DNA from 4 places in the Rahnella inusitata genome. Region 2 is predicted to be linked to each of the others. Evidence: predicted binding sites of a transcription regulator. Region 2 holds the regulator's gene; each other region holds the start of a gene.

Region 1 (4,309 bases), 2.1 Mb from region 2:
TGATTGCCCACCCCGGCGTGAGTATTCCGACCCCGGTGATTTTCGGCGATCCTGAACTGACCAGAAATACACCAAAACGCACTGTTAATGTGCTTTTGAACACGCCTTACGCAAATGATTGCGAACCGATTGCGAGAAAACGATTTTACGAGGTTGAACAGCTACTTTCTTGGCTGTTAGAATACGCGCCGTCAAGACTGACTGGGACAGGGGCTTGTGTGTTTGCCGAATTCGACACCGAATCTGCTGCCCGTCACGTTTTAGACAAAGCCCCATCGTGGATGCGGGGTTTTGTCGCGAAAGGCGTTAACATCTCGCCCTTGCACCGTTTTCGTGAAACCTGGTTGAGGGATGCGGGCAAAGCGTAGAGCGTCACAGTCGTTTTGTGTCTGTTCTTTGCCAGCTAATTGCTACAACTTATTCACACCGAGTTTTGTTTTAAGATTCAAGATTTATTACCCTAAATAATTCGAGTTGCAGGAAGGCGGCAATCGAATGACTCCCAACGAGCTTGCTCATGTAAGTGATTTGGGTGAATGAGAGCAGCCAACGAATCTGCGGCTCGAAGTATGACGGGTAAGTTTTTTCTCGTGAGCATAATGCTTTGGTACCGCTCACCGCCCGGTGGTGCCAAAAGCCAATGTCTTCCCTGGACGCAAGCCTGAGGTTCTTCTCGTGCCTGATATGAAGCTTTTTGCTGGTAACGCCACCCCGGAACTAGCACAACGTATTGCCAACCGTTTATACACCAGCCTTGGTGACGCCGCCGTCAGTCGTTTCAGTGACGGTGAAGTAAGTGTGCAAATCAACGAAAATGTACGTGGCGGAGATATTTTCATTATCCAGTCCACCTGCGCGCCTACTAACGATAACCTGATGGAACTGGTCGTGATGGTTGATGCCTTACGCCGCGCATCCGCCGGTCGTATCACCGCCGTTATTCCTTACTTCGGCTACGCACGTCAGGATCGCCGGGTTCGTTCAGCCCGTGTCCCTATCACCGCGAAAGTGGTGGCTGATTTCCTCTCCAGCGTTGGCGTTGACCGCGTTCTGACCGTGGATCTCCACGCAGAGCAAATTCAGGGCTTCTTCGATGTCCCTGTAGACAACGTATTCGGCAGCCCAATCCTGCTCGAAGACATGCTGCAACAGAACCTGGAAAACCCAATCGTGGTTTCTCCGGACATCGGTGGCGTTGTCCGCGCCCGTGCCGTCGCTAAACTGCTCAACGATACCGACATGGCCATCATTGATAAACGTCGCCCACGCGCAAACGTTTCTCAGGTGATGCACATCATCGGTGACGTCGCTGGCCGTGATTGCGTTCTGGTTGATGACATGATTGATACCGGTGGCACGCTGTGTAAAGCGGCTGAAGCACTGAAAGAACGCGGTGCAAAACGCGTATTCGCCTATGCAACTCACCCGATCTTCTCCGGCAATGCAGTGGAAAACATCCGTAACTCCGTCATCGACGAAGTGATCGTATGCGACACCATCCCGCTCTCCGCTGAAATTCGTGCGCTGAAGAAAGTCCGTACCCTGACGCTGTCAGGTATGCTGGCCGAGGCTATCCGCCGCATCAGTAACGAAGAATCCATTTCTGCGATGTTCGAGCATTAATCATCACGCCCCTGTTTTCAGGGGCGTTTTGTTTTAAATGTTTTGATTCATCAGAAATGCAAAAAACCGTTGTGGCGTGAGCGACAACGGTTTTTTTATGTCCAGCCTTCAGGCTACATCAGGAATGGCGATGAGACTTACTGCAACGTGAGTCGTAATGACGTACCCACCAGTAGCGATCTGCTACACGTTCGCGTCCACCGACTCTCGCACCGGCCAGCCATAAAATCGCACCAATAAAGATGCTGCCAATCGCGCCGTGCGCCAGGAACTGCGGCAGTCCGAGCTCAGGCAGTTGATTTAAAATGGAATAACCAACGCCACCGACCATTGTGAGCAAACCGAGACCCATCAGGGCATTGCCCAGTCTTGTTGCGGTTTTACGTTTCATATGTCACCTCCAGATAGCGTTCATTTAGCATCATTGCTGTCTTGTCTTTTCCTGCCTTAACTATAGACGTCCCAACCGGTTCACTTTGCGGCAACGATCACATTCAACGAACAATGAGTGACAAAACTTTACGTTTTCCAGACATATACGTTCGCAGGGTGAATAGTTATCTGTTGGCATTATTCATTTTCGACGCTATCAGCGGTTTTTCCCCCGCCCTTTATTTGGCATGGCACTGACACGCAGGTAAACTGTGCGCCTAAACCTCACCAGATAAAGAAGCGAAAACCGTGAGCAGCATTAAATTAATTGTCGGGCTGGCCAATCCCGGTGCCGAATATGCCCAAACCCGTCACAATGCGGGTGCCTGGTATGTCAACCTCCTCGCCCGTCAGCACAATCAGCAGTTGAAAGAAGAAAGTAAGTTTTTCGGTTATACAGCACGGCTGTCTCTGGCAGGTGAGGACGTTCGTCTGCTGGTGCCGACCACCTTTATGAACCTCAGCGGCAAAGCGGTGCTGGCGATGGCACAGTTCTATCGCATTGAACCGGAAGAAATTCTGGTCGCCCACGACGAGCTGGATATTCCTCCGGGGCTGGCGAAAATCAAACTCGGCGGCGGTAACGGCGGCCACAATGGTCTGAAAGATATTCAGAGCAAATTCGGCAATAACCCGAACTTCTACCGTCTGCGGATCGGCATCGGTCATCCGGGCGATAAGAGCAAAGTGGTGGGATTCGTACTGGGTAAACCACCGGCCAATGAGCAAAAGCTGATTGATGATGCGATCGATGAAGCGCTGCGCTGCACGGAGCTGTTGATGAAAGAAGGCCTGGAAAAAACTATGCGCCGCCTGCATAGCTTCAAAGCCGAGCTGTAACGCTTTCTGACAGGGCGCGGAGAGTCTTCGCGCCCTTTTCTTCCCGCCGCCCCCTGCCGTAACTAAAATTCCGTTACCTGCCCTGCAATTCCTGAGCTCCTTGTTGCCAATCGCAACTATTCATGAGCATTATGCGAATCTCATTTACATTCAGTTACGCCTAATGATTAACGTTGCTTTGATTGATGACCACGTAGTGGTTCGCTCCGGTTTTGCCCAGCTGCTCGGCCTTGAGCCCGATATTCAGATTGTCGGCCAGTACGCCTCGGCGGCGAACGCGTGGTCGTCGCTGCTGAAAATGAACATTGACGTGGCAGTGATGGATATCGCCATGCCCGACGAAAGCGGACTGAGTCTGCTTTCGCGCATACGCCATCAGCGGCCTGATTTTCGTGCCATTATTCTGAGTATTTACGACACCACGGCCTTCGTGCAAAGCGCGCTGGACGCCGGTGCCGGCGGCTATCTCACCAAGCGTTGCGGTCCTGAAGAACTGGTGCAGGCAGTGCGCACGGTTCACGCCGGTGGCCGTTATCTCTGTTCAGATGCCCTGCTGGCGCTGCGCCAGAGCCAGCAAACGCCGAAAGCGCTTCAGGCGCTGACGCCGCGCGAACGCGAGATTTTCGACTTACTGGTCAACGGGCTGAGCGTAAAGGCCATCGCCGAACAGCTCGAACTCAGCCATAAAACCGTTCACGTCCACCGTGCCAATATCCTCGGAAAACTCCAGTGCGAAACCACTATCGAACTGGTGCATTTCGCCATCCAGCATAACCTGCTCGCCTGATGCGCAGATTTGGCCTGACGCTGTTTCTCGCCATTTTTTACAGCCTGTGCTGGCTGGCGCTGTGGTCGATCAGTTTTTACCTCACGCAAAACGGTCAGCAGGCGATGTTGCTTCTGCCGCAGGGCTTACGCCTGGCGCTGATGACGCTGCTTTCGCGCCGTTACTGGCCGGCGATGCTGGCGTCGGAGCTCGGCATTGCAGTCTGGCTGCACAGTGAACAGTTGCAGACGCACTGGATTATTTTGCTTTCGCCGTTCCTCAGCCTGATCCCCGCCGCGCTGGTGCAGCATTTCTGGCGACGATTTACCCTCTACTGGCAACGGCTTCTACTTTTGCTCGGTGCCGTGGCAGGCAACAGCCTGTTACAGATGGCTATGCCAGGCCTGTGGCTGAGTTCGCCGCTGAGCCAGACGCTGCTCGCCTCGTTCACCGGCGGTATTCTGCTGACGCCTTTCATCTATCTGATTTACGAATACCTCAAGCAGCAACATCTGCAAAACCTGCTGGCGCAGGAGATCCCCGATCCACCGCTGCGCACCTCGTTACTGATCTGGTGCTCGCTGTTCTTCGCCCTCGCCGTCTGTCTGCAAATGACGCTGGCACCCGAAGTGGAAAGGCTGCTGATCA
Region 2 (4,309 bases):
GCAGATGGCGCTCCATCTCGGTCAGCGGCATATCCGGGTGTAACTCCGGAGCGTTGATGAGGGTGTTCTCGCTGCTCGGACCGTCGTAGATCAGCCGCTGCTGGCAGCTTTGCAGCGCGATTTCACAACTCTGCAAATACTCCGTCGCCAGAGCCTCCGGCAGCATGTAATGCTCGCGGGCCAGAATGGTCATGGCGTTGATGTGCTCGACCACAAACTGACTGTGCGTTACCCACAGACGCATATCTGCAAGATAATGCGAGTTAAATCCCGGTTCCTGCATTGCCTGATTCAGCGAGGTGAACAGCTTGTTATGCGCCTGATTGACCTGCATACGGGCATAGGCCAGTTTTACAGCGTCTGGATTATCTTGCAGGAGTAAGCGGATCGCATCCTGGTAGGTTGCCAGCGCCTGATGGGCATTTTGACGCAACAATCCGCTTTGCCACTGCGGCCATAGCCAGATAGTCCCGCCGAAGGCCAGTGCGCAGCCGATAAGCGTATCGATAAGCCTTGGCACCAGAAAGTGTACGCCGTTCATCGCCAGCAGTTGCAGCGTGTAGACCGCCGTGACCGTCATCCCGACCATCGCCAGCCCGTAGTTTTTACGCAGCACCGTGTACGACACCAGCGTCACCACCAGCATGCAGAACAAGGTAATGCCCTCAGGCAGCTCAAGTTTCAGCAATCCGGCGGCGATCAGTAATCCGGCCAGCGTGCCGAGCGCACGGTGCTGGATCCGCACGCGGGTGGCGTTGTAGCCGTTCTGGCTTACCAGCATGATGGTAAGCAAAATCCAGTAGGGTTTCGGCAGATTGAAGAACAAACCAAGACTGCTGCCGATCGCCAGAATAATGCCAAGCCGCGCTGCGTTGCGCAGGGCGATAGATTTGAAAGACAGATAACTTTTCAGCGCCAGCCAGAAAGGCAGACGCGGCTGAGAGTTCATCAGATCACGGCGGTACAGCGGGCGCTGGGTGCGCAGCAGGCGTGCAATGCGGCTGAAATGGTAATAGCAGAACTGGCCGACCGGATTTTCCGGATTGCGTGCGGCGATTTTTTCCAGCGCCGCCAATTCGTTGGCCATCGTGAAACGCGCGGACAGCCGGTGATAAAGAATGTCGTCGGCAATGACGCGCAGCCGGGCGGAAATCACCTGCGCATTGCGGCGGATCACCGCTTCGGCATGGCTTTCTTCCACCAGTTTTTGTACTTCTTCCGGCTGATGCAGACTGACCGTGATGTGCTCCTGCAAATCCAGCGCCACCTGAAAACGCTGGAACAGTCGCTTGTGGTGATGATGATGGCCGTGCTGCGGCAGCATGTGCAACTGCTGATAGAGCAGGGCAATAAGATCGATGACCTGCTGCTGACGCTTAAGCAGCGGCGGTAAGGCGGTTTCCGGATCGATATGCTGCGTCAGCAGGCTGTATTTGGCTTCGAAATAATCAGCCAGTTGCAGATAGAGCTGGCTGAGAGTTTCGCGCATCGGCTGCTCTTTGGAGATGCGAAACCACGCCCAGTTGAACAGGCCATACCAGGCAGTGCCTGCAGCGAACAGCGCGGGAGCCTGCCACATCGGCCTGACGCCGACCATGCTCAGGGTAAAGATGGTCGCCACCAGTGCGCCGGGCAACAGTCGCGCATGCAGCGGGCTGATTTCACCGGTGACGCCGAGCAGCAAAGCCAGCGAGAGCATGATGAGCGGCAGCGGGATGTGCCAGTTTTCCATCATCAGTTGCAGCAAGATACTGCTGATCGCAAACAGCGAACCACCAATGAAGAGACGTTTGAAGAAGCGTTTGTGCGGCGTATCAAGACCGGCGACGTTACAGCAGGCAGGGCAGAGGGAGAACAGCAAGCCCATTTGCAGATTCCCGAACAGCCAGCACAGGCCGACCGGCAAACATAACACCAGCGTCTGGCGCAGTGCGTAATTCACTTCGGGGTGATAAAACAGCCTTCTCCACAGCGTCATAGCGGAAGCTTAGCCCATAAAAAAGGCGCGACAGTAAGCTGCCGCGCCAATTTTTGAGGGATTAACGTGTGCCGTAGACGACAATCGTTTTACCGTGTGCGGAGATCAGGCTCTGATCTTCCAGCATTTTAAGAATGCGGCCGACGGTTTCACGAGAGCAACCGACGATCTGACCGATTTCCTGGCGGGTGATTTTAATCTGCATCCCGTCCGGGTGGGTCATTGCATCTGGCTGTTTGGCCAGATTCAGCAAGGTTTGAGCGATACGGCCCGTTACGTCGAGGAAAGCAAGGTTACCGACTTTCTCAGACGTCATTTGCAGACGGTTTGCCATCTGCGCGGAGAGGCGCATCAGAATGTCCGGGTTAACCTGAATCAGCTGGCGGAATTTTTTATAAGAAATTTCAGCCACTTCACAGGCAGTTTTAGCACGTACCCAGGCACTGCGTTCCTGACCTTCTTCGAAGAGTCCCAGCTCGCCGATGAAGTCACCTTGGTTAAGGTAGGAAAGTATCATCTCTTTGCCTTCTTCATCTTTAATCAGGACGGCAACCGACCCTTTCACGATGTAGTAAAGCGTTTCGGCTTTTTCACCTTGGTGAATCAGCGTACTTTTAGAAGGATACTTATGTATATGACAGTGAGACAGGAACCATTCAAGAGTCGGGTCTGTTTGTGGCTTGCCGAGAACCATTTGCTATTATCCTCTGTTATTATCGCTGCCCAAATTACAGGGCTCAGAGTTCCCTGTACGGCGTCTGAATATTAATGCGCCCTTTCAGCATATAGCTCTCCAGAAATGCTGCAAGCGGATGTCGGAGTGAAACCGGCTGTATATTGCCGTTATCACCTTGGGTTCTGTTCTTAAACCGCGAAAACCGTCACCGCAATTTGCTGGAAAGTATGTTTCGGCTTTGTTTGTAACACAGGTTTGCAATGCTGTCTTGTGTTGTCTCGCTTCAGCATGATGGCGATCGGGTTACGTTGCCAGTTTTTAGGTGAAAGGGTAGTCTGGGGTGAAAATTTGATTCTTAAGAGCGCCGGGAGATAAGCAAATGCACGCACGCGTAAAATGGGTGGAAGGTCTGACGTTTTTAGGTGAATCAGCGTCAGGGCATCAGGTTTTGATGGACGGCAATGCAGGCGATAAAGCCCCGAGCCCGATGGAAATGCTGCTGATGTCAGCGGGTGGCTGCAGCGCGATCGACGTGGTGTCGATTTTGCAAAAAGGCCGTAACGATGTTCGCGATTGTGAAGTAAAACTGACGTCAGAACGTCGCGAAGAAGCGCCGCGTCTGTTCACGCACATCAATCTGCATTTTATCGTCACCGGCAAAGCGTTGACCGATAAGATTGTAGAGCGCGCCGTCAGCCTCTCCGCCGAGAAATATTGTTCTGTTTCTCTGATGCTCGGCAAAGCGGCCACGATTACCCATAGTTTTGAAGTGATCGAAGCGGAATAAGTCATGTCCAGTCATATGACTGGCACTGATTGCGCAGTAAATCCAAAAATCGCCGCGCGGCAAACGTCAGCGGCGATTTTTGCGAATAGAGCACGCAATATTCTGCCTGTGGCAGGGTGTCGATATTGAGCAGACACAGTTGCTCCTGCAAACCGAACGGCGCACGCATCGCCCGCGCCACGATGGTCAGATAGTCCGACTGCAACACCATATTCAGCCCGCACACCACCGAGTCGGTGCGCACCGGTGTTTCACTTCCCGCCTGATAAAACCCGTCCGCCAGTTGTAGCTGCTGGTAGTACCCCATATCCGTTTCCGGCAACACCCAGCGCGCATCCTGTAATTCTTCGAGCCGTGTGGCGTTGGCCAGCGGATGCCCGCGTCTGGCGATAATTCCGAACGGGGCGGTGAACAGCGGTTCACGCACCTGATCCTCCAGCGGAAATCCCGGTCCGGCGGTACCGATGGCGAAATCCAGTTTTCCTTCGCGCAGCGCGGGCAGCAGCACCGACAGCTGACCTTCTTTGATCAACAACTTTGACTGCGGAAACTGGGTTTTGAATTCCCCGTTCAGCGCCGGAAATACCGTCAGCGCCAGCAGCGACGAAAACCCGATCGCCACCGAGCCTTGCGAATACTGATTAATCTGCTGGATTTCTTCAGCGGCGCGCTCCAGTTCTTCGAGGATGAACTGCATCCGCTGGGCGAAAGCGCGGCCAGTTTCGGTCAGCGCCATCCCCTGATTGCCGCGCACGATAAGCTGCGTATCGAGCGTTTGCTCCAGCTCGCGCAGCGTTCTGCTGACCGCTGGCTGCGACTGATTCATCGCCCGCGCCGCGCCGCGAATACTGCCGCTGCGGATAACCTG
Region 3 (4,309 bases), 500 kb from region 2:
AAATATCGTACCCTGCGGCGTATTGTCTGAGATTTCGATGCTGCCGCCCGCCTGACGGACATAACTTGCTACCAGATACAGACCGATGCCATGTTCCGCGCCCGTCATATCATCGCCGCTCTGCGGCTTGCTGGTGACGCCCTGCTCAAACAGGTGCGGCTTCAGCGCGTCATCCACGCCGCCGCCGCGATCGGCCACCTCAATCAGCAGCTCGTGATTTCTGTCAGAAATATACAGCTCCACCGGTGCGGGTGCGGTCTCCGCTTTTAGTGTGGCGTCCACGGCGTTATCCAGCAAATTGCCAATAACCGACATCAGCTCGGTTTCGCTGATGGCGGGCGGGATGCGCAACAGCTGACAGGCCGGATCGAATGCCAGCTCGACGCCTTTCTCGCGCGCGCTGACGTATTTACCCAGCAGCAGCCCGCATAGCGCCGGCGACGTGAAGCGCGCCGAGACGAAATCCAGCACCGCTTGCGCGCCTTCGGATTGCGCCTGAATGTAGCGCATCGCGTCGTCGTAGCGCTGCATTTGCAGCAAACCGGCCAGCGTCGCGGTCCAGTTCAGTTGCTCATGGCGCATGATGCGCAGACTGTCGGCGTAGCGTTTCACCTGGCTCAGCTGGCTGCTGAGCGTATTAATGTCGTTTTTATCGCGAAAGCTGAACACCCATCCGCTTTCCTTGCCGGGCTCCAGCTCGATAGGCACGCGGTTGACGATCACCTGCCGCTGATTGAGTACGGTTATCTGATCGTGACGGCTGCTGTTTTTGGCGGGAGAGGCGTCCTGAACGCCACTTTCGGTAAAGAACGTGGGTGGTGTCTCCAGCACGCCAGCCAGCGGTTTGCCGAGTAGTTCATTTTCCGGCTGGCGGATATCGAGCAATTCACGCGCCGCGCGGTTAATCAGAATCAGCTGCTTCTGGCCGTTAATGGCGAATACGCCTTCATACATTGCTTCCAGCAACGCTTTTTGCTGACGCACCAGCAATGCAATATCTTTCGGCTCCAGCCAGAACATCTGTTTTTTTACGTTGCGGCTAAAGATCCACGAGAAAATAAACAGCAGGATTAAAAGCAGCATGCCGTATAAACCCGCCTGCGCCAGACGGCGGCCATTAATATTGTCGATATAAGAAGTGAGATAACCGACAGAAACAATGCCGATCACCTGATGGCTGGCATTCAAAATCGGTGCTTTACTGCGTAATGAAACGCCGATGCCACCCTGACGCACCGAAATAATGGTTTTCCCGGCAAGGACTTCAGCGTTATCGCCGCCAATCATCGGCAGATCAATTCTCTCCGGTGATTCGGAATGATAAAGATGCCGCTCGCGGACGTCGCCAATCACAATATAACTGGCATCGCTTTGATCCCGCAGCGGCTGGATCAGGCGCGCAATTCCCACGACGTCGCGGTCAGCGACTTTTTGCGCCAGCCCCGGCATCAGCGCTATTTCACTTGCCTGAACCCGCGCCCGCTGGCCGAGATCGTGATGCAGTTGCCGGTCGATAACGTGAAACAAAATGGCGCCCAGCAGTGCTAACAGCAGGCAGGAAAATAACACCAGAGATAAAAAGAGTTTTACCTGAAAAGGCAATCTGCGTTTCATTCGACCCGCCACGGAAACTTCAAAAGACACATATCGAATAAGCGTATCACGGTGTAATCGGCATCGTAATCCGCCAAAAGCAGAGTTGTGAACAGGGAATTAAAAAGCCCTTTATTTCACGCAGTAATTACAGGGTTAATAAGGTTTTTTACTACTAATCCGGTAATCCTTATAAAGGAAGTAGCATTAACGCCATAAAAACCATAACAACCTTAATCCCTGCGAGTTTAATTTGAACAAACTCACATCCGTCCGACCGCTCTGTTTCTTATGCTGACCCTCTCAATATAAAAAGTATCGATAAGAAAAGGGCGATGTCATGAGCACAACCGACGATTCCTACATTGTTGTTGAAGACAGCAAAAAAACCGGACTCTCCGCCAGACAAAAGTGGTGGCACATTCTGGATAACTACAAGATAGGGATTATTCCGCTGCCTTTCTTTTTACTGGCGGGCGTGTTGATCCTGCTCGATTGCCTGAACGGTAAACTGCCCAGCGACATCGTGGTGATGGTTGCGACGCTGGCGTTCTTTGGTTTTGCCTGCGGTGAGTTCGGTAAGCGGTTGCCGGTGGTGGGTAAACTCGGTGCGGCGGCGATCTGCGCCACCTTTATTCCCTCGGCGATGGTGCACTACGGCCTGCTGCCTGACGTCGTGGTCGATTCCACGGTCAAATTCTACAAATCCACCAACATCCTGTATCTCTACATCTGCTGCATTATTGTCGGCAGTATCATGAGCATGAACCGTCAGGTGCTGATCCAGGGTTTTATGCGCATCTTTGTACCGATGCTGTGCGGTGAAATTGTGGGGATGATCGCCGGGATGGCGGTCGGCACTGCGCTGGGATTACCGCCGGTGCAAACCTTCTTCTTTCTGATCCTGCCGATCATGGCCGGCGGCGTGGGCGAAGGCGCGATCCCGCTGTCGATGGGTTACGCGACTATCTTGCACATGGAGCAGGGCGTGGCGCTCGGTCGTATTCTGCCGATCGTGATGCTCGGCAGTCTGACCGCGATCGTCCTGGCGGGCGTACTTAATCAGATCGGTAAACGTTATCCGCATCTGACCGGAGAAGGCACGCTGATGCCCGCCAGACAAGGCCATCTGGGCAGTGGCACCGACGAATTCAAAGGTAATCCCGGCGTTAACGCGCTGGCCTGCGGCGCGCTGCTGGCGATCCTGCTGTACATGGTGGGGATGCTCGGTCAGAAGTGGATAGGCCTGCCTGCGCCGGTCGGTATGTTATTTGCGGCAGTGGTGGTGAAACTGGCGAACGGCATTTCCCCGACTATTCAGCACGGCTCGATGGCGGTGTATAAATTCTTTCGCACGGCGGTCACTTATCCTGTGCTGTTTGCGGTGGGCGTGGCGATTACCCCGTGGCAGGAACTGATCGACGCCTTTACCGTGCAAAACCTGCTTGTGATTGTCACCACAGTGCTGGCGCTGGTGGCTACCGGTTTTTACGTCGGCAAGAAAATTGGCATGTACCCGATTGATGTGGCGATCGTTTCCTGCTGCCAGAGCGGGCAGGGCGGCACCGGTGACGTGGCGATCCTCACATCCGGCAACCGCATGACCCTGATGCCATTCGCGCAAATTGCGACCCGCATCGGCGGTGCGATCAACGTTTCTGTTGGACTTTTCGTGCTGGCGAAGTTCTTCTCCTGATGCCTTCCCCAATCCCTTCTGCGGAAGGGATTGGTTTCCCAATAGAAAATAGGGAATGTCCTTTATTGGACTCGTTTTTGAGTGGTGATTTTTTAAGCTGCGGTTATTATTTGCGCACTCAACGACGAGTCACCCGCCCCGTTTGCTGGTTCCCAGGTAAGGACGAGTTATATTTCAATAAAAGAAATCACGCATGTTTCGTTTTAAAAATTTCACCTCTGCATTATCCGTATCGTTTTTCTTATTGTTCAGTACGTATTGCTCTGCGTTTGATTTGCCGAAGGAATTTTCAGAAATTGGCAAACATCATTTTTATCAAACAGAATTGCTTGATGTGAACCCATCCCCGGTATACGAAGGCAATACGGGTAAGTCAAAAAATATCAAAGCGGCCCTGCTTTCCCAGTATTCACGCTGGAAAGGTACGCAGTATCACTGGGGCGGCACCACGCACCGCGGCGTCGATTGCTCCGCGCTGATGCAACATATTTTCAATGATTCTCTGCACACCGAACTGCCGCGCACCACGTTTGAACAAATCAAAAATGGCACCAAGGTGAATAAAAATAATCTTAAGCCTGGGGATTTAGTATTTTTCAAAACCACGCCGGGCGATCGCCACGTCGGGGTATATATCGGTGATGACCAGTTTATTCACGCGTCCAAAATACAAGGCGTCACAATCTCATCACTGAATAATCAATATTGGGTAGATCACTACGAAACGGCGCGACGTTTAGAACTGACGGCCTAGTAGACTTTATTTGCAGAAGAGGCGGATAAAACGTTTATCCGCCTGCTGTTTGATTAATGCTTTATTTATCTGAAGATGCCTGCCACAGATTCAGTTCCCCGTCTGCAACGTGTTTATCGATTGCCGCCAGCTCCTCCGCGCTGAAACGCAGATTGTCCAGCGCCTGCACGTTTTCATCCAGTTGCTCAGGGCGGCTGGCGCCAATCAGCACCGAGGTCACGCGGTCATCTTTCAGCAACCAGCTCAGCGCCATCTGCGCCATTGTC
Region 4 (4,309 bases), 2.3 Mb from region 2:
ACAACACGTTTGATATCAGCAGTTTCATCAACAACAACAGGAGTGTTACCTGCACCCACGCCGATAGCTGGTTTACCAGAGCTGTAGGCTGCTTTAACCATACCAGGACCACCGGTCGCCAGGATCAGGTTAATGTCTGGGTGATGCATCAACTGGTTAGACAGTTCAACACTTGGTTCGTCAATCCAGCCAATGATGTCTTTCGGCGCACCCGCAGCGATAGCCGCTTGCAGAACGATATCTGCAGCTTTGTTCGTCGCATTTTTAGCACGTGGGTGTGGGGAGAAGATGATGCCGTTACGGGTTTTCAGGCTAATCAGCGCTTTGAAAATCGCAGTGGACGTTGGGTTAGTGGTGGGTACGATACCGCAGATGATGCCGATTGGTTCCGCGATTGTGATGGTACCGAAGGTATCATCCTGACCGAGGATGCCACAGGTTTTTTCATCTTTATAGGCGTTGTAAATATATTCAGAGGCGAAGTGGTTTTTGATCACTTTGTCTTCAACAATACCCATACCGGATTCTTCAACAGCAAGTTTTGCCAGCAGAATTCGGGCATCGGCAGCAGCCAGGGCGGCAGCAGCGAAAATCTTATCTACTTGTTCTTGACTGAAGTTGGCATATTCACGCTGTGCCTTTTTGACACGGGCAACGAGTGCGTTCAGTTCAGCGACATTTGTTACAGCCATAATGCTCTCCTGATAAAGTTAAACTCTTTTAGTAAATAACCTGCCAGAGATGAGTATAGCCTTGCTATCTCGCACCGTGAGAAAGTAATTAATACTATTATTCTCAAGGTGTTGCCTCTGTCTCTTTATTTGCTCAAAGAGCTTTCAGTCGTGTAGCACCTGTAGTAGATAAAAGTCATTTCGTGCCACCTGTGAACGTTTATAACAAAGTTTGTTCGCAAGTACCGGTGAGTGACTATGCGCAAAGCTTACCTATTTGTAGGCAGGAGGAATTTGATCTGGATCACTAAACACCGATGCTGACACCTTTCAGCTGGCTTTTGTTGAGAATAATTATCAAAAAATCTCAAATCGCCTACAAATTAGCAGCCATTTGAGGCAGTGACATTACACTTTTTTAACAAAAGTGTCATTCACTGCTTTTAATTAGAATTCTAGTGATAAATACCATGGAACGACGTGGCGCCTTCATTGCAATTCCAGTACATTAGCGCCCCATCAAGACCTTCATCTACTGGCATTTTGTGCGGAGTTCTGCGTGAGCCAATCTTTATTAGATTTTTCAGGCTATATCAAATTTTTCGTCGGGCTGTTTGCATTGGTGAACCCTGTCGGGATCCTGCCTGTTTTCATTAGCATGACCAGTTATCAGGCTGCGGCTGGCCGTAATAAAACCAATATGACGGCTAACCTGTCGGTTGCCATTATATTGTCGACGGCGTTATTTCTCGGCGATGCCATTCTTCATCTGTTCGGGATCTCAATTGATTCATTCCGAATTGCCGGCGGCATCCTGGTGGTGACGATTGCGATGTCGATGATAAGCGGCAAGCTCGGTGAAGATAAGCAGAACAAACAAGAGAAGTCGGAAACGGCGATCCGTGAAAACGTCGGTGTTGTTCCTTTAGCCTTACCTCTGATGGCAGGGCCGGGGGCGATCAGCTCGACAATCGTCTGGAGCTCTCGCTACAACGGCTGGCAGAACCTGCTCGGCCTGACGCTGGCAATCATGTTTTTCGCGTTCTGTTGTTGGCTTTTGTTCCGTGCCGCACCTTTGCTGGTACGTCTGTTGGGGCAAACCGGCATCAACGTCATTACCCGAATTATGGGTTTGTTGCTCATGTCTCTGGGGATTGAGTTTATTGTCACTGGGATAAAGGCTATTTTCCCCGGCCTGCTCTAATCAATAAGCAGACAAATTATCGCGTAAACGCTGATGTGTTTCCGCGATAATTATTACTTCCTCTTATAATGCAATGCATTAATATAGTGCAGCTAATGGTGTAAATAAGAGCGTTTGCACCCAAATGTAGCGTAAACTCCCGTCTCATACTTCATTTCCCTCCAAGTCTTCATTTCTTATAATAAACTTAGCTATTTTTTTGCTTAATCCTCTCCTTTCCTGCCCGTTTTGCCGTTAATTTATCCACATCATTCTGTAAGGCTTGTGCAGGCCGTATCGAGATGTTATTAGTGTTAACTCAGCAGTTAACAGGGCATTATCCTTGAAATGCGCAGATTGTTAACTGATTGTGTCAGCCGGGTTATTGAGCAAACTGCAATGTGTTTTCGAATCGAAGAACTTGCTGGATGTTAATAAAAATCAGTGGGTTACATACACTTTTTTAGTATTGTTCTTACCGGGCCCCAAAAGCTCTGCAACGTATAAAAGAGAATTACGTAACAAATTTGCAAAATTAATTGGCGCCGGTATCAGGCTTCTGATAATTTTCAAACCGTCTTCACAAATGGAAAATTGTTTAGAGTCATGCTCTAAGTGAGAACGAATCTTGCAAGGCACAGAAAGATTGAAGCAATTTCATTTGTTTTTGGAGAGCGAAGTGTCGCAATACGTAACGCAAAATTATCCTCAGTCGCTTTCTCTTTTCAGGAAGACGGTCTTTGCGTTGCTGGCATTACATAGCCTTGTGTTGAATCTTCCCGTTATGAAAAACAAATCTTCAGTTCTTCTTCTTAATTGATTCCCGCCGTTTGATGATGCCGGGAGGCTTTTGGCATTACGGTTGAAAGCAAAAAAGTTTTATTGAGTGGGAATAGGAATATCAGTATGCGACGGCCTGGTTTATCCCCGGAGTCAATACCGGCGGTGGGCGGGGCGAGTCAAATGGAGGGGATCATCCTTAACGATCTCTGAAACCGCATGGCGCTTAACAGCCTGACGTTTCAACGGCTTCACGCAGTAAGAGGGGACACCATCTTTGGATGGTGACGAAATGGGGGAGTTTCAGAGCAATTCGTTCCTGCTTGTGAAATCCGTTAACCCGGAAAGGGTTTATCTTGCGGCAGAGTCCGCAAGTTCATAATAAAAACTGGAGTTGAATGACAATGACCAACATCACAAAAAAAAATCTGCTGGCTGCCTGCATCATGGCTGCGGTTGGCGCCATATCCATCAATACTGCCTTCGCGGCTAACGTGCCTGCTGGCGTAACGCTGTCAGACAAGCAAGAATTGGTGCGTAATAACGGTTCTGAAGTACAGTCCCTCGACCCGCATAAAGTTGAAGGTGTTCCGGAATCAAACGTTATCCGTGATTTACTGGAAGGCCTGGTTAATACCGACAGCCAAAACGGCAGCGTCATTCCTGGCGTCGCCACCAGCTGGGAAAACAAAGATTTCAAAGTCTGGACTTTCCACCTGCGTCCGGAAGCAAAATGGTCCAACGGCGACCCTGTGACTGCTCAAGATTTCGTGTTCAGCTGGCAGCGCCTGGCTGATCCAAAAACAGCCTCTCCGTATGAAAGCTACCTGCAATACGGCCACATCGAAAACATCGATGACATCATCAGCGGTAAGAAAAGCCCTGATACCCTGGGTGTGAAGGCGATTGATGACCATACCCTGCAAGTGACTCTGACCGAACCGGTCCCGTATTTTGTTAAAATGCTGTCCCACACCGCGATGAAGCCGGTGAATAAAAGCGTTGTTGAGAAATTTGGCGACAAATGGACTCAGCCAGAAAACTACGTCAGCAACGGCGCATACAAACTGAAAGCATGGACCGTCAACGAACGTATCGTGCTGGAGCGTAGCCCGACTTACTGGGACAACGCCAAAACTGTTATCAATCAGGTCACTTACCTGCCAATTTCTTCTGAAGTTACAGACGTTAACCGCTACCGCAGCGGCGAAATCGACATGACATATAACAACATGCCGATCGAACTGTTCCAGAAACTGAAAAAAGAAATCCCTACCGAAGTTCACGTTGACCCGTACCTGTGTACTTACTACTACGAAATCAACAACCAGAAAGCACCGTTCACTGATTCACGCGTACGTGAAGCGCTGAAACTGGGTCTGGATCGCGACATCATCGTGAACAAAGTGAAAGCGCAGGGCGATCTGCCGGCGTACAGCTACACCCCTCCTTACACCGACGGCGCGAAACTGACGCCTCCGGCCTGGTTCAAAGAAACGCAGGATCAGCGCAACACCGAAGCGAAAAAACTGCTGGCTGAAGCGGGTTACACACCAGCTAAACCACTGACCTTCGAACTGCTGTACAACACGTCTGATCTGCATAAGAAACTGGCGATTGCCGCAGCCGCTATCTGGAAGAAAAACCTGGGCGTGGATGTGAAACTGGTCAACCA

What was found. The regulator CRP, encoded in region 2, controls carbon source genes, mostly activating them, when cyclic AMP is high. The targets are predictions, from matches to a motif close to ATGTGANNNNNNTCACAT.
Region 1: pth (aminoacyl-tRNA hydrolase) is a predicted target of CRP. The motif match lies at 2,100-2,117, and genes of this name have one in related genera.
Region 3: I2123_RS05820 (2-hydroxycarboxylate transporter family protein) is a predicted target of CRP. The motif match lies at 1,845-1,862, and genes of this name have one in related genera.
Region 4: I2123_RS14685 (YchE family NAAT transporter) is a predicted target of CRP. The motif match lies at 964-981, and genes of this name have one in related genera.

Annotation. Positions count from the first base shown of each region.
Region 1 covers NZ_CP065024.1:2,813,267-2,817,575, forward strand. Annotated here, with positions in the region: gene ispE (4-(cytidine 5'-diphospho)-2-C-methyl-D-erythritol kinase) at 1-368, shown strand, start outside; gene prs (ribose-phosphate diphosphokinase) at 676-1,623, shown strand; gene ychH (stress-induced protein YchH) at 1,742-2,014, opposite strand; gene pth (aminoacyl-tRNA hydrolase) at 2,305-2,895, shown strand; gene I2123_RS13170 (response regulator transcription factor) at 3,059-3,682, shown strand; gene I2123_RS13175 (MASE1 domain-containing sensor histidine kinase) at 3,682-4,309, shown strand, end outside.
Region 2 covers NZ_CP065024.1:730,237-734,545, forward strand. Annotated here, with positions in the region: gene I2123_RS03290 (YccS/YhfK family putative transporter) at 1-1,972, opposite strand, end outside; gene crp (cAMP-activated global transcriptional regulator CRP) at 2,040-2,672, opposite strand; gene I2123_RS03300 (OsmC family protein) at 3,034-3,441, shown strand; gene I2123_RS03305 (LysR substrate-binding domain-containing protein) at 3,443-4,309, opposite strand, start outside.
Region 3 covers NZ_CP065024.1:1,230,702-1,235,010, forward strand. Annotated here, with positions in the region: gene I2123_RS05815 (ATP-binding protein) at 1-1,614, opposite strand, end outside; gene I2123_RS05820 (2-hydroxycarboxylate transporter family protein) at 1,934-3,289, shown strand; gene I2123_RS05825 (NlpC/P60 family protein) at 3,483-4,043, shown strand; gene I2123_RS05830 (aldo/keto reductase) at 4,105-4,309, opposite strand, start outside.
Region 4 covers NZ_CP065024.1:3,139,488-3,143,796, reverse strand. Annotated here, with positions in the region: gene adhE (bifunctional acetaldehyde-CoA/alcohol dehydrogenase) at 1-692, opposite strand, end outside; gene I2123_RS14685 (YchE family NAAT transporter) at 1,231-1,875, shown strand; gene oppA (oligopeptide ABC transporter substrate-binding protein OppA) at 3,039-4,309, shown strand, end outside.